Regions from separate parts of the Porcibacter vitabionis genome, predicted to be linked through region 2. Evidence: predicted binding sites of a transcription regulator. Region 2 holds the regulator's gene; the other holds the start of a gene.
What was found. Region 2 encodes HrcA, which represses chaperone genes, less so after heat shock. Its sites were predicted from a motif close to TGTTAGCACTCNNNNNNNNNGAGTGCTAACA; they were not measured.
Positions count from the first base shown of each region.

Region 1 (4,433 bases), on a different contig from region 2:
AGTTGTGATCTTACAATCCGGCTGACGGAGCTTGTTATAGAATTCCTCCTGAGACAGATCGATCTCTTCATAGTAGAGCTTGTCATTGATATAAAAAGGCATAGGGAGAACGAATACCCCCATCTTCTTTGCCTCTTCTATGGTGATACCGCTGTTACTGTCGGTAAGTATTGCAACTCTTGGCATGGTGGAACCTCTCATTTCTTTCGCATACCGGTAAAGTTTACCATACTCTCCCGGTCAAGTCCAGCCGGCGAAAGCAGGAATCATGAAAAAGGCCCTTCTCCCGGATCGGGAAGAAGGGCCTTTTTATCACTTTATGGTTTGTTTGATCGATTGATCGATTGATTCAATGATTCAATGATTCAATGATTCAATGACCGGATCACATCATGCCGGGCTGAGGTGCGGCAGGAGCTGCAGGTGCAGGTTCCTTAATATCAGCAACAACAGATTCTGTCGTCAGCAGTGTGGAAGCTACTGATGTGGCATTGAGAAGAGCGGTTCTTGTAACCTTGACAGGATCCAGAATTCCGGCTTCTACCATGTCTACATACTGATCCTTGGCTGCATCGTAGCCAACGCCGTCATCCGATTCACGAACCTTATTGATGATGACAGCGCCTTCCAGACCTGCATTCTGAGCAATGTAGAAAAGAGGAGCTTCCAGAGCCTTGGCTACGACCTTGGCACCGGTCTTTTCGTCGCCTTCCAAAGTGGATGCAACATCATCGACAGCCTTGATGGCGTGGATGTATGCAGAACCGCCTCCGGCGATAATACCCTCTTCTACTGCGGCACGGGTTGCATTCAGTGCATCTTCCATACGAAGCTTAGCTTCCTTCATCTCGGTCTCTGTTGCTGCACCGACACGGATGACAGCGACACCGCCGGCAAGCTTAGCCAGACGCTCCTGGAGCTTTTCTTTATCGAACTGAGAAGTGGTTTCCTCGATCTGCTTACGGATCTGAGCAACACGGTCCTTGATTGCTTCTTTATCGCCTTCACCGTCAACAATGACAGTCGTATCTTTCTTAACCTTAACGGACTTTGCACGGCCGAGCATATCGATGGTAGCATCCTTAAGCTCAATGCCGACATCAGAGGTGATAACCTGACCGCCTGTCAGAATAGCGATATCCTGAAGCATTTCCTTTCTGCGGTCGCCGTAACCCGGAGCCTTGACTGCAACGACATTGAAGGTTCCTCTCAGCTTATTGAGGATCAATGTGGTAAGAGCCTCACCCTCGACATCTTCAGCGATGATCAGAAGACGAGCGCCCTGCTGTACGATCTGCTCCAGAAGAGGAAGAATCTCCTGAATGTTAGAGATCTTCTTGTCGGTAATCAGGATGTAGGGTTCATCCAGAACAGCTTCCATCTTATCGGTATCGGTAACCATATAAGAGGAGATATATCCGCGATCGAACTGCATACCTTCTACCAGGTCCAGCTCGGTCTGCATGGTCTTGGACTCTTCGATCGTGATAACGCCATCATTGGAAACTTTCTCCATGGCGTTAGCGATCATATCACCGACTTCATCAGAAGATGCGGAGATCGATGCAACCTTAGCAATCTGATCCTTGCCCTTAACCGGAGCGGACATCTTTACGATGGCATCAACAGCTGCATCAGTAGCCTTCTTCATACCACGACGAAGAACCATAGGATTTGCACCGGCTGCCAGGTTCTTAACGCCTTCATCTACCATAGCCTGAGCAAGAATGGTTGCTGTCGTTGTACCATCACCTGCAACATCATTGGTCTTGGTTGCTACTTCCTTAACCAGCTGAGCTCCCATGTTTTCATAAGGATCCTTGAGCTCGATTTCCTTTGCAATGGAAACACCGTCATTTGTGATCAGAGGAGCGCCATAGGACTTATCCAGTACTACATTTCTTCCCTTAGGTCCGATGGTTACACGAACAGCGTCTGCAAGCTGATCCACACCACTCTGAAGAGCTGCTCTGGCTTCTGCGCCGTATTTAATCTCTTTTGCCATGATCAATTCCTTCTTTCTTATGTCTTATATCTAAATGCTTATGTTCTGTAAAAACACATTCCGGAAATCTTAAGATATGAGTGTCAAAACTACCTTTTGATACTATGATCATTATTCAACGACTGCAAGAATGTCGCTTTCTTTTACAATGATATATTCTTCGCCGTCAAGCTTTACTTCTGTTCCGGCGTACTTGGAGTAGATGACCTTCTGGCCTTCCTTGACCTGCATCTTTACTTCATGTCCGTCAACCATTCCGCCGGGGCCAACTGCAAGTACAGTTGCTTCCTGAGGCTTTTCCTGAGCTGCGGATGCCAGAATGATACCGGATTTTGTGGTCTCTTCTGCCTTGACCTGCTGTAATACGACCCTGTCACTTAATGGAACTAATTTCATGATCTAGTACCTCCTAATTTCAATCGAATTTGTTAGCACTCAATTTAATGGAGTGCTAATCAACAATTCATATAATAGTTTGATAGAGGCAGTCATGCAATTTCATTGATTTACGAAAATTAGGCCATTTTCTCTATATTTCTCACGAATACTTTCTTATTCTCTCGAATTCTTATTTATGTATTTTTTTGACACATCTATTCCTTGTCCTGACCGGTCCATTTCCGTTTCAAATTATCGATCATAATGGATCCCCAGCTCTTGGCAAGCTTGGCCAGAACACCGCCGAAAAGCCTCTGCTTTTCCGGTGGCAGAGTGCGGATCACTGCCAGCATATTGGCATAGGTTTTGGGCTTGGAAAGCTCCACTTCATCCGTGGTGGTCTTTCCTCCATAGGCCAGAGATTGAAATAAAATAGCAATAAACTCTTTTCTGGTGTCACTATTTAAGCCATCCAGCCAGCGTCGCAGGGTTTCATCGAAAATCAGAGATTGATCACTTAGTTTACGAGCCTCGGCAAATTGGTTGCCGGATACCTGCCAGGAGGTCGGATCATGCTGAAGAAGACCGGTCGCATTGCTTTTTACGATCTTATGATGGTAGGCATTTTCCATGATCATACCAACGATGGAATGCTCCGGAACAATGGAATGTACTTTTGGAAGAATGGATTTAAATTTCTGAAGGGAAGCGATCGCCTCATTAAAACCGGGACCGTCATTGGACCAGACGTCACTTATTTTTTTCTGAACCTTAGGATCCGAAAAAGCGGAGCCATAGACGGCAAAGTTTCCGCCTTTACTGTGTCCGCCGACACGGATCTTACGAAATGTAAAGCGTCCGATTCGGTTGATATAAGAGACCGCCTGTTTCTGTCCGGGCGTAGCGTCCAGATAGCTCATATTGAAATCTTCCTGCCAGCCGACCAGAGTATGGTCGGTCCCTCGGAAGGCGATGTAAATCGAATGATCCGGCAGCAAAAAGGATACGGCAGAAAACTGAATCTCTGTCTCTTCATCGATTTCATTGACATAAGCAAAGAGTTTTGTCTTCTGAAAGCGCCTGGTCTCGGATGCTTTTTTTAAAAAAAGCGGTGCATTTGCTGTTGCACCGTTTTTATCAGTAGAAAGTTCCGAAAGATCATGTCGCTCAAAGAACAGTCTGCTTGCTTCCTGAATCGAAATCTTCTTCCTGCTCTCCGGTGAAGGCACGATCCCGTCAAGATTGGAATATGCGATCTCGGACAAGATGAGATTATCGACCTCATTAAAGGGATCGACCTGCATGGTTACATCATTTCTCCAGTTCAAATAATCCATGATATTCGCCATAGCTTTACCTCAAATTCATTTTTTTATCTGTTTGAAATAGGCATCATCTGCTTCTGTCCAGGCAGAGGAACTTTCATCGGAACCTTCATTGGAACTTTCATCGGAACTTTCATCAGAACCTTCCTTGTCCTTGCCTTCGACAGGGCTGTCTGTGGAACTGTTTACAGAGCTGTCTCCTGTTTCAGATGCTTTCTCGTTTCGAATCTCTTCCTGACCGGCAGGTTCAAAGTCCTCGATCTTCTCCGCTTCTTCCCGCTTCTGTTTGCTTTCTTCCTTACGGAAGCCCTTTGCCCGAAATGCCACAAGGATCTGAGAGATCAGGCCGAATAAAGCTGCGATGACCAATAGAATATAGAAGATCTGACTATTCGGATCTAAGACTTTATCCAGATGTAAGATGGTGATCACAGAATAGGCAATCAAGAGAAGAGACATGACAAGATTTAAAAACCATGCGGCACCCTTCAATTGTTTCATCTGTACCGTATGCTGTAGGAGAACTACGCCCTCGACCAGTGTCAGGCAGCCTAAAAGCAGATGAAAATAGGAGCTGACTTTTTCGGCACGGAGTAACATGCAGGCCGAAAGGATCAGGATCAGAATACCGAAAGCCAGATCATAATTGGATATGATCCGGAATTCTTCTTTCACAAAGTATCGAACGGTGCAGGTAATGCCCCAGACCAGTAGAAAACCGATGA
Region 1 covers NZ_JBJYZD010000002.1:239,444-243,876, forward strand. Annotated here, with positions in the region: gene ACKX2L_RS02720 (DegV family protein) at 1-186, opposite strand, end outside; gene groL (chaperonin GroEL) at 386-2,005, opposite strand; gene ACKX2L_RS02730 (co-chaperone GroES) at 2,117-2,401, opposite strand; gene ACKX2L_RS02735 (Mbeg1-like protein) at 2,599-3,732, opposite strand; gene ACKX2L_RS02740 (DUF308 domain-containing protein) at 3,748-4,433, opposite strand, start outside.
Region 1: ACKX2L_RS02730 (co-chaperone GroES) is a predicted target of HrcA. The motif match lies at 2,432-2,462, and genes of this name have one in related genera.

Region 2 (4,433 bases):
CCGCCGACCAGAAGAACCTTGGAGATATCGTTACTGGTCAGTCCGGCATCACGCAGAGCATTCTGTACCGGAACTGCGGTACGCTCAACCAGATCCATGGTCAGTTCATCGAATTTTGCTCTGGTAAGATCCATATCCAGGTGCTTAGGCTGTCCGTCTACAGCGGTGATGAAAGGAAGGTTGATATTGGTCGTTGTTGCAGAAGAAAGCTCTTTCTTTGCCTTCTCTGCTGCTTCCTTCAGACGCTGCATAGCCATCTTATCCTGGGAGAGGTCTACGCCCTCGCTTGCCTTAAATTCGGAAACCATCCAGTCGATGATCTTGTTATCGAAGTCATCACCGCCAAGATGAGTATCACCATTGGTTGCCAGAACTTCGATGACGCCGTCGCCGATCTCGATGACAGATACATCGAAGGTACCACCGCCTAAGTCATAGACCAGAATCTTCTGCTCGTTTTCATTGTCCAGGCCGTAAGCCAGTGCTGCTGCGGTCGGCTCGTTAATGATACGCTTTACATCAAGTCCTGCGATCTTACCGGCATCCTTGGTTGCCTGACGCTGAGCATCGTTGAAGTATGCAGGAACGGTGATAACTGCTTCGGTGACCTTCTCGCCCAGGTAGTTCTCTGCGTCTGCCTTCAGTTTCTGAAGGATCATTGCAGAAATCTGCTGAGGAGAATACTGCTTGCCGTCGATGGTAACATGATAATCCCGGCCCATCTGACGCTTGATGGAAGAAATGGTATGGTCTGCATTTGTTACTGCCTGACGCTTTGCCGGCTCACCGACCAGACGCTCGCCGTTTTTTGTAAAAGCGACAACAGACGGCGTTGTCCGCGCGCCTTCCTGGTTTGCGATAACGGTGGGCTTACCACCTTCCATAACAGCTACACAGCTATTTGTAGTACCTAAGTCAATACCAATAATCTTACTCATAACGTTTTCCTCCTGTTTTGAGTTATTGATCTATTTCTATTTATCTTCCAAAAGAAAGTTAAGTTTTCACTGTCCAATCAAGAGATCCGTCGACTAGTTGGCAACCTTAACCATGGCATGTCGGATAACGACATCGTGGAAGGTGTAGCCCTTCTGCAGGACCTCAGCCACTTCGTTTTCACCGAGGGATTCATCTTCCACATGCATAACGGCATTGTGGAAATTCGGATCAAATTCCTTTCCCTTGGCATCGATCTCCTTGACATCCAGATCATCCAGGGTCTTGATCAGGCCTTTATAGATCTTTTCGATGCCGTCTGCATAAGCATTGTCTTCGCCTTCGGGGCGAAGGGCAATGGCACGCTCGAAATTGTCAACGACCGGAAGGATCTTTTCGAGAATATGGCGGGCACCCGCATCGAACATCTCGCTCTTTTCCTTATCTGTCCTTTTCCGGAAGTTGTCGAACTCGGCCATCTGTCTCTGCACACGGTCGGTCAGATCGGCGATCTTCTGATCTCTGGGATCCGGTTTCTTTTTAAAGAAACCTTTCGATTTCTTATCGTCTTTCTCTTCTGTCTCGTCTTTTTCTTCCTTATTCTCCTTACCGTTTTCTTCTTCCTGATCCGGCTTGTCTTCGGATTTTTTGGAAGAATCTTCTGCAGCTTGGGGTTTATTCTCTGTCGGATTCTCTTCTGTTGATTTCGGATCTTTTGCTTTCTGTTCAGAATCCTCTGCCTTTTCTTCCGAAGTCTTAACCTTGTTCTCTTCGGTCAGGTCTTCATTTTTCAGAGAATCGGAAGTCTGGTTTTTCTTCATTTCTTCTGCCAAAATACTACCGCCTTTCTGTCGATTCTATTTGCTCTGACTGCCATTATCGTCCGGTTCCTTTCCGGGACTGATTGAAAGTTCCGGCTTCTTTAAGGTGCCCTCCAACTGGTCTTTCAGACTGCTCAGGCTGTCCATAACTTTCTGATAATCCATTCGCTTAGGTCCGATGATTCCGATCGTTCCCTTCACGCCATCGCCAAGTTCATAGGTAGCTGTCACAACGCTGACATCCTTCATGTTCTTGACCGGGTTTTCATCGCCGATATAAACCTGAAGACCCTTTCCGGTCTCCTGGGCATCTTCCTCAGCTTCTGTGATAAGCTCTGCCAGATCACCCTTGTCTTCAAACTTCTGAAGGAACTCGCTTGCCTTCTGTGAATCCGAAAGCTCCGGATAACGGAAGATATTGGTTGCTCCGCTGGTATAGATCTCGAGGTCATCATCCGTAATGGTGTCGGCTATGGTTTCCAAAACCGATTCAATAATATCGGAATTGTCTTCCGCCTGGCCCCGGATCTTCTGGATCAGTCCCAAATTGATGTCCTGAACCGTCAAGCCGTTTAAGGTTGTATTCAGGAGCATGTTCAGCTTCAAAAGTTCTTCGTTATTGACCGGCTCCGTGATGCGGATCATTTTGTTTCGGACTACATTTCCATCCATCACGACAACGGACAAGAGGTGACTCTCATCAACAGCGGAGAGCTGTACGAACTTGACCCGGTTTCTTGTAATGGAAGGAGCTGAGATCACGGTCGGAAGCTGGGTGTTTTTAGCAAGGTACTGAACGATCATCTTCAGGACCTTCTCCATCTTCTCGGTCTTCTGTGTCAGACTGGTACGAACTTCCATGACTTCCCGGTCCCGATCCCTGATCAGGTTATCGACATAGTAGCGATAGCCCTGGTCAGTAGGAACTCTTCCGGCAGAAGTATGCGGGGATTCAATATAACCCATGTCTTCCAGATCTGACATCTCATTCCGAATCGTGGCTGAGCTGAGGTCCAGACCCGGCGCCTTGGAAATGGTACGGGATCCGACCGGCTCTCCGGTCTTCAGATAGGTGTCAATGATGACGTTCAGTATTTTTTTCTTACGGTCATCGAGTTCTTCCATAACTGTCATCCTTTTTCTTGTTAGCACTCATTTAATCAGAGTGCTAATTGTTTCTGTGATTAATCTATCACCCTTGGCAAAGGATGTCAACTCTAATGATGGGAATTTTTAAGAATTTTTTATGAATTGTGTGTTTGGTTACAAGAGGAAGTCTGCCAGGATCTCATTTGACACTTCTCTCCCTCTTCGGGTCAGAAGCAAGCGGCCTTCGGCAAGGCAGATCATGCCTTCCTTCTGATATCGATCCACCACAGATCCATAGACAGACAAGAGTGGAATACCAAAATAAGATGCAAAGGCATCCAAAGAAACCCCTTCATTCATGCGAAGGCCGAGAAACATAAATTCTTCCATGGCATCTTTTTTAGACAGACGCTGGAAGTCTGTAAGGGTCTTTGGCATATCGAGCCCTGCTTTTTCCTGATCTCCCGGGTCAGACAGATTGCCCTTGTCTGCATCTTTCCAGTAAGCCAGATACTGCCGGAAGTCTCTCGTTTCATTCCAACGGGTCTCATCTATAAGGGAAGCCGCACCAAGACCGAGGCCAAGATACTCTTTTCTTTTCCAATAGCCGACATTGTGACGGCAGCGATAGCCCGGTCGGGCAAAATTCGACACTTCGTACTGGCGATAGCCCTTCTGACGGAGATAATCCTCTGTCATCCGGGTCATTTCATACTCCGTATCCTCATCCGGCAAAAAGGCCGGTTCTTCTCCTGCCAGCCGCTTCTCTTCGTCCTTATGATAGCGGTCATAAAAGGGTGTCCCCTCCTCAATGATCAGATCGTAGGCGCTGATATGGGTCGGCCCCAGAAGCACGACCTTGGCCAGACTTCGCTTGAGGGATTCCAGGGTCTGTCCGGGGATTCCTGTCATGAGGTCTACATTGATATTAGAAAAATTTGCCCTCCGGGCGCTCTCGAAGGTCCTTAAGAAGCGCCGGTAATCATGGATCCGGCCCAGGGTCTTAAGTTCCTCGTCATTTGCGCTCTGGAGGCCGATCGAAAGGCGGTTGATCCCCATGGACCGGTAGTCGAGCATGGCCTGATAAGAAGCCGTCCCGGGATTCACTTCCATGGTGCATTCCAGGCCTTTTTCCATGTGAAATGAAGACCTGACCGCACGAAGGATCTCATCCATCAAGGACACTTCCAGCCAGCTGGGTGTCCCGCCGCCGATGAAAATCGTAGAGACGGCCGGATGATCGAGTTTCTCGCCCCAGTAAGTGATCTCATGGATCAGGGCACGGGTATATGCCTCCCGGTCATCTGCATCGGAAGAAAAGGACAGAAAGTCGCAGTAGGCGCACTTCTGCACACAGAAGGGAATATGGATATATAATTCGATGGAAGTTGTATGATTCATGCTGATATCTTCTGCCCTACTCATCACTATCCAGCTTCAGGACGCTCATAAAGGCTTCCTGAGGAATCTCGACCGAGCCGAACTGACGCATCCTCTTCTTACCTTCCTTCTGCTTCTCCAGAAGTTTCTTCTTCCGGGAAATATCACCGCCATAGCACTTGGCCAGAACGTCCTTCCGATAGGCTT
Region 2 covers NZ_JBJYZD010000010.1:34,100-38,532, forward strand. Annotated here, with positions in the region: gene dnaK (molecular chaperone DnaK) at 1-938, opposite strand, end outside; gene grpE (nucleotide exchange factor GrpE) at 1,032-1,730, opposite strand; gene hrcA (heat-inducible transcriptional repressor HrcA) at 1,794-2,882, opposite strand; gene hemW (radical SAM family heme chaperone HemW) at 3,021-4,247, opposite strand; gene lepA (translation elongation factor 4) at 4,264-4,433, opposite strand, start outside.